2 regions of the Ornithinibacillus liuyingii genome follow, and region 1 is predicted to be linked to the other one. Evidence: a T-box and tRNA genes for the amino acid it is inferred to sense, from the RefSeq annotation. Region 1 holds a T-box; the other holds one or more tRNA genes.
The links. The T-box of region 1 lies ahead of serS (serine--tRNA ligase). A T-box ahead of a tRNA ligase gene usually reads a tRNA of that ligase, here a tRNA-Ser.
Positions count from the first base shown of each region.

Region 1 (3,419 bases):
ATTTATCTAATAAACTCTACTCCACCCATATAAGGAACCAGCACTTCTGGCACTTTGACAGAACCGTCTTCTTGTTGGTAATTTTCTAAGATTGCTGCTATCGTACGGCCGATTGCAAGACCTGAACCATTTAAAGTATGAACGAATTCTGGCTTACCATTTGCTTCTCTTCTGAAACGAATGCCAGCGCGTCTTGCTTGGAAATCTTCAAAATTAGAGCAAGAAGAAATTTCACGGTAGGTATCTTGGCTAGGAATCCAAACCTCAAGATCATATTTCTTCGCAGCGGTAAAGCCTAAGTCACCAGTACACATGCTCATGACGCGATATGGTAATTGCAGTAGCTTGAGTACTTTTTCCGCATGTCCGGTTAGTTCCTCTAATGCTTCATAAGAGTCCTCTGGTTTAACAAATTGAACCAACTCTACTTTATTAAATTGGTGCTGACGGATTAGACCACGTGTATCACGACCAGCAGAACCCGCTTCAGAACGGAAGCTTCCACTAAACGCAACATACTTAGTCGGTAGGTCTTCTACACGAAGGATTTCTTCGCGATGATAGTTTGTCACCGGTACTTCAGCAGTTGGTACCATGAAATAATCCCAGCCTTCTAATTTAAACGCATCCTCTTCAAATTTAGGCAGCTGACCAGTTCCTGTCATGCTTGCACGATTGACGATGGTTGGAGGGAGCATTTCTACATAACCATGCTCATCGGCATGTAAATCCATCATAAAGCTCCATAATGCACGCTCTAGTCTAGCTCCAAGACCTTTATAGAATACAAAGCGGCTTCCAGTTACTTTTCCAGCTCGTTCAAAATCAAGAATATCTAAATTAGTTGCAATATCCCAGTGTGGTTGTGCTTCAAATTTAAATGCTGGTACTTCTCCCCATTTACGAGCTTCTATATTGTCATCTTCACTTTCACCGACTGGCACACTTTCATGTGGAATATTGGGAATAGATAGCATGATTGTTTGTAATGTTTCTTCAATCTCTCTTAATTCATCATCGTATTCTTTTATTTGGTCACCAACTTGACGCATTTCTTTAATCGCTTCATCAGCATCCTTTTTTTCCTTTTTCAGCTGTGAGATTTGCTTGGTTACTTCATTTCGTTTTGCTTTAAGTGCCTCCGTCTTGGTAATTAACTCACGACGACGTTCATCTAGTTCACCAAAGCGATCGAGCTCAGATAGGTCTTCACCGCGATGCTGCAGCTTTCCTTTTACTTCTTCAAAATTATTGCGTAAATACTTCATGTCTAACATTTACATTTCCTCCTTTTATAAATACAAAAAAACCCTCATCCCAAAAATAGGGACGAGAGTTTATATTCCCGCGTTGCCACCCTTGTTGAAGAGTAATCTCTTCCGGCTCTAATCGTGTTAACGGTACATAACCGGGTTTACTTACTATTATTTCGGTAAACCAGTTCAAGGATGGATTCACAGCAGATTTTCATCGATTCGCACCAACCATCGACTCTCTTTGGAAAATAATACTGTTACTATTTCCTATCATAACTTTTCTAAGTTCATTTTTTAGTTAATCATTATATTAGCTAATTTTTGTAAAAAGTGCAAGTTTTATTCTTAGACTGTTTTAGTTAACCATCATTCATTAAAAAAAATCACTCACCATAATTGATTATGACGAGTGAACATAATTACACATTATTATTTTTTAAGAAAACCAACCTTTAACCATATCGACAACAGAGGAGAAGATTCCGCTAAAGAAGTCACCAACTGCACCTAGTGCTAGCATGAACCAGTTGGATTTTTCAACTGCCTCGTCCGCGATTAAATCTACTGATAGATTAGTAGTATTCGTGATATATCCATAATCATTATCACCAGTAAATACTAGTTGTGCTGTACCGATTTTATCGCCTTTTTTAACTGGTGCTACTAATTCGCCATCTTCATTTAGCTTATCTTCATCGATGTTGTATTCTAATTTATACAGCTCTTCGTCTCCCTTTTTAATTGGAAGGGAGATTTCTTCACCGATGGAGACTGCTACTTGATCTTCTTTCCCTTTTGCTACAGGAATTGTTTCTTTATCCTTCAGCTGATAGCCAGCAGCAAATAGTTCTTTATTTTCAAATTGACTGAAACCGTAATCCATTAATCTAGCAGTCTGCTCAAATCGAGCTTCCTTACTATCTGTACGCATGACAACAGTAATCAATCTTCTTCCGTCACGTTCTGCTGTACCAGTAAACGTATAACCTGCTAGACCAGTGTAACCTGTCTTCAATCCATCGATTCCTTCATAGTAGAACTGCTTGAGATATGTTGCTTCATGTGGCAGCATCCAGTTCAAGTTCTCTACTTTATATCCTTCGAATTCAGTCTCGATTTGACTAGAAATATCCAGTGCGTGTGGATAATCATTAATTAAGTTATAAGCTAACAGTGCTAGAGAGCGAGCTGAAAGCATGTCTGTTCCGTTTGGATCCGTACCTTTTGGATAGTTATCTCCAAGCGAGCTATTATCTAATCCAGTAGAGTTAACAAATTGGAAATCAGGAAGGCCCATTTCTTCCGCCTTTTGATTCATTCGTTTTACAAATTCACCTTCAGAACCAGATACTAGTTCAGCAAGGGCAATGGTTGTCCCATTATCAGAGAAGATGGCCATTGCTTCATATAATTCCTTTACGGTATACGGTTTATCTTGTGTTAGACCAATACCGGAAAAATCAGGGTTAGCTGAGATGCTATATGCGTAATCACTAATTTGTGTTGTTGTTTCCCATGTGATTTCCCCATTTTCAATCGCTTCCAAAACAAGATATTCTGTCATAATCTTTGTCATACTTGCTGGTGGAAGGGCAATATCAGGGTCTTTGGCATAAAGAACTTTCCCTGTATCCGCATCAACTAAAATAGCTGATTCAGCATCTAATTCTAATTCTTGAGCTTGTATATTCGTAGGTTGTGCTATAAATGATGTCATGGCTACTAGAATTGCTAGAGACACCATTAATAATTTTGAATAGATCTGTTTCAATGTTGTGACCTCCACCCTATATTTCAATGCTTTTATTTTTATAGAACACCTTTCCTATTTTATCATAAATTTAGCTATTATATAAACCCTCATCTCGCTTATTCTGTCGTAAATAGGTAGTTTTACTTATGCGTAATTTTTACCAATTACTAGAGTTACTGGCTTATGCTTTTAGTAACATAATGAGAAATGCGCAGGGTACCCAAAGAGACCGCTTTGATTACATACTTTCCTATCCCCAAAAGAAAAAACCGAACTTAATTGAATTCTAAGAAAGAATTACAATATCAGTTTGGTTTTTTCATAGGTACGATTATTTTTCAGCCTATTCCCTTCAAAAATTACCCTTTCAAGGAATAATTCGGTGCTTCTTTTGTAATTTGAACATCATG
Region 1 covers NZ_JBPWOS010000006.1:77,402-80,820, forward strand. Annotated here, with positions in the region: gene serS (serine--tRNA ligase) at 3-1,277, opposite strand; T-box leader at 1,323-1,539, opposite strand; gene ACSKT4_RS09500 (D-alanyl-D-alanine carboxypeptidase family protein) at 1,693-3,027, opposite strand; gene guaB (IMP dehydrogenase) at 3,369-3,419, opposite strand, start outside.

Region 2 (3,419 bases), on a different contig from region 1:
GCTGTAATTGGACCAATCATACCACCTAAAGACTGTAAAACACCTAAAAAACCATTAAAAAGATCCCGAGTCTCTGGTTCGGTAATTTCAAATGTTAGTACATTAAACGCTAACCAATAAAAGCCATAACCAATACCTAATAAACTTCCTAATAATAGGTTAAAATACGCTGCTTTCTCTCCTATCATAAGTACCGTTAAAAAAAACAGCGATAAAAAAATTACACCCAATCTTAAAACAATGACGCGATCCACCTTTTTCGCTATTTTTCCAGCCACTATAAAGGTAATCGGTTGAAACACAAAGATAGCAAGATTATAAAAAGCTATCGTGTAATAGTTTCCTTCTGCTTGTTTCCATAAGTAAATATTTACAAATGTATTGGATAAATATATACCTAATGAATATAGTCCACCTATTACTAATAATAGGATTAAATCACGATTAATTTCAGTTTTTCCGAAAACAAATTGTAAGCTTTTATGCATATTGAATTGCCCCTTTTCTCTCTTTCCTTAGTGTGAGCAATTCAAATAGAGATATACGAAAAGAAAAAAGGATGTCACAAAGAGACTTATCTCTCTGCGACATCCTTCTATCTATAAAAAGCGTTATTTAGCTTCACTGTAGTTTTTCGCAACTTGATCCCAGTTTACAACGTTCCAGAATGCTGAAACATAGTCAGGACGTTTGTTTTGGTAGTTTAAGTAGTAAGCATGTTCCCAAACATCAAGACCTAATACTGGTGTTTTACCTTCCATTAAAGGAGAATCTTGGTTTGGAGTGCTAGTTACCTCTAGTTCACCATTGTTTACCACTAACCATGCCCAACCTGAACCGAAGCGAGTTTTTGCAGCATTTTCAAATTCCTCTTTGAATTTATCAAAGCTACCAAATTTAGCATTAATCTTATCAGCTAGTTCACCAGTTGGTTCTCCACCACCATTTGGAGAAAGAACTTTCCAGAATAAGCTATGGTTATGATGACCTCCACCATTGTTACGTACAGCAGTACGGATGCTTTCTGGTACTGCATCCAGATTGCTAACGAGCTCTTCAAGGGACTTACCTGCTAATTCAGATTTTCCTTCAAGCGCAGCATTTAAGTTTGTAACATAAGTATTATGATGCTTTGTATGATGGATGTTCATTGTTTCTTTATCAATAGTTGGCTCTAATGCATCATATGCATAAGGTAATTCTGGTAATTCAAATTTTGCCATAATGAAATCCTCCTTCAATAATAAGTTATTTAGGGATAAAATACCCTTCACATGAAAGATTATCAGAGGTTTCCAGTTCTTGCAAATTATTTGCCCTTGTAACGTTATCTGTTGGAGAGAGAAAAAAATCCAATAAAAAAAACAAGCGATTCGCTTGTACAAAATGGTGGCTTGGGACGGAATCGAACCGCCGACACATGGATTTTCAGTCCATTGCTCTACCGACTGAGCTACCAAGCCTTGCTATATTTCATAAAAAAACATAATAAAATTTTCTTGTTATGTTTTGAACCCTGCATCTTCTAGATTATTCAAGGATGTGTATGCTTCGGGGTTACTCGTAGTTAATTCGGTGGATGTGTTGCTCGTTGCTCTACCGACTGAGCTACCAAGCCTTACGCTATGATGTTAAAAATAGTATTATTGATTATGTATGGAGGAGGTAGAGGGATTCGAACCCCCGCGCGGTTTGACCCGCCTGTCGGTTTTCAAGACCGATCCCTTCAGCCAGACTTGGGTATACCTCCGAGATTAAATGGTGGACCCTGCAGGACTCGAACCTGCGACCGATCGGTTATGAGCCGATAGCTCTAACCAACTGAGCTAAGGGTCCTAAGTTATATGGGGCGACCGGTGGGAATCGAACCCACGAGTGCCGGAGCCACAATCCGGTGCGTTAACCACTTCGCCACGGCCGCCATGATGTTTAAAATAAAATAAGTAATGGTAGCGGCGGAGGGGATCGAACCCACGACCTCACGGGTATGAACCGTACGCTCTCGCCAGCTGAGCTACGCCGCCATTTTGTTGGCTCCACAGGTAGGATTCGAACCTACGACCGATCGGTTAACAGCCGATTGCTCTACCACTGAGCTACTGTGGAAAATTATCAATCTTTTAAGTAAGAAGTAGATGTCTTCTCTTTAAGTGGCACGAGATATAATATAACATGTTCAATCTTTCGTGTCAACTATTATTTTAATTTAATTTATGTAATTTTTACTTTCTGTCGAAAACGACAATAATTACTATATCACCTTTATTTAAAAATAGCAACAAAAATTTACAAAAAAAATAAAAAGAGAGAGGAAAACCTCTCTCTTTATTCTCTTAATGATCCTCTAACACTGCTTCTGCAATATTAACTGCATGATCACCGATACGTTCTAGATTCGATATAATATCAACAAAGACGATACCTGCTGATACAGAACAATCCCCTTCATTCATACGGATGATATGCTTTTTACGATAGCTTCGTTCCATTTTGTCTATTTGGTCCTCTTTTTGAACAACTGCCAATGCCTCTTCCCGATTACCCGTATCAAGCGCCTTAATCGCTTGCTTAACGGTAGACATTGTTAAGTCAAACATATTATTTAAATCCTCTTGTGCCTTATCCGTGATCACTACTTTATTGGATATTTTATAATCGATTAACTCCACAACGTTTTCAAAGTGGTCTCCAATTCGTTCAATATCTCGCACTGTATCCATTAATACCGTGTGCTTTGCACTTTCAAATTCAGACAATGAACCACCAGAAATGTCAATAAGATAATCCGTTATACTACGATCTAAACTGTTTAGTGCGCCTTCAATCTGTAGAGCCATTTCAGCATGTTTCGTTTGGTTTGTTGATAAATACATGCTTGTCTCTTCCATGCCTTGATATGCATATTCACCCATGCGAACTATTTCAGCCTTTGCTTGGTCAAGGGCTAGCGCTGAAGATTGTTGAATAAAAATCGGGTCTAAATGCTTCGGCTTATATTCGATTGTAGTATCCTTTCCTGGTACAAGCTTCGTTACCATCCATGCTAGTAAGCCAATGAATGGGAACTGAACAATTGTATTTAGTATGTTAAAACTACCATGTGCGAAAGCAATAGTCATTTCGGCGTTTAACATTAGTTTTTCTTGTAAAAACATCACATATTGTGTGAATGGATGTAGTAATAATAAAAAGACAGTTGTACCTACTAAGTTAAATATGACATGTACTGCAGCTGCACGACGAGCAGCAACAGTAGCACCTAAGGATGCTATAATAGCTGTAATAGTTGTCCCAATATTATCACCAAAAAGGACAGGTAATGCAGCATCTAGTCGGATGGCTCCTTCAGAATAAAGTCCCTGCAAAATACCGATTGTCGCACTAGAGCTTTGTACGATAACAGTGAACAGTACCCCAAT
Region 2 covers NZ_JBPWOS010000007.1:29,454-32,872, reverse strand. Annotated here, with positions in the region: gene ACSKT4_RS10620 (MFS transporter) at 1-488, opposite strand, end outside; gene sodA (superoxide dismutase SodA) at 612-1,223, opposite strand; tRNA gene ACSKT4_RS10610 (tRNA-Phe) at 1,388-1,463, opposite strand; tRNA gene ACSKT4_RS10605 (tRNA-Ser) at 1,658-1,750, opposite strand; tRNA gene ACSKT4_RS10600 (tRNA-Ile) at 1,760-1,836, opposite strand; tRNA gene ACSKT4_RS10595 (tRNA-His) at 1,846-1,921, opposite strand; tRNA gene ACSKT4_RS10590 (tRNA-Met) at 1,948-2,024, opposite strand; tRNA gene ACSKT4_RS10585 (tRNA-Asn) at 2,032-2,106, opposite strand; gene ACSKT4_RS10580 (Na/Pi cotransporter family protein) at 2,334-3,419, opposite strand, start outside.
Region 2: it has a tRNA-Ser gene. The T-box ahead of serS (serine--tRNA ligase) is inferred to sense a tRNA for this amino acid. The anticodon was not compared.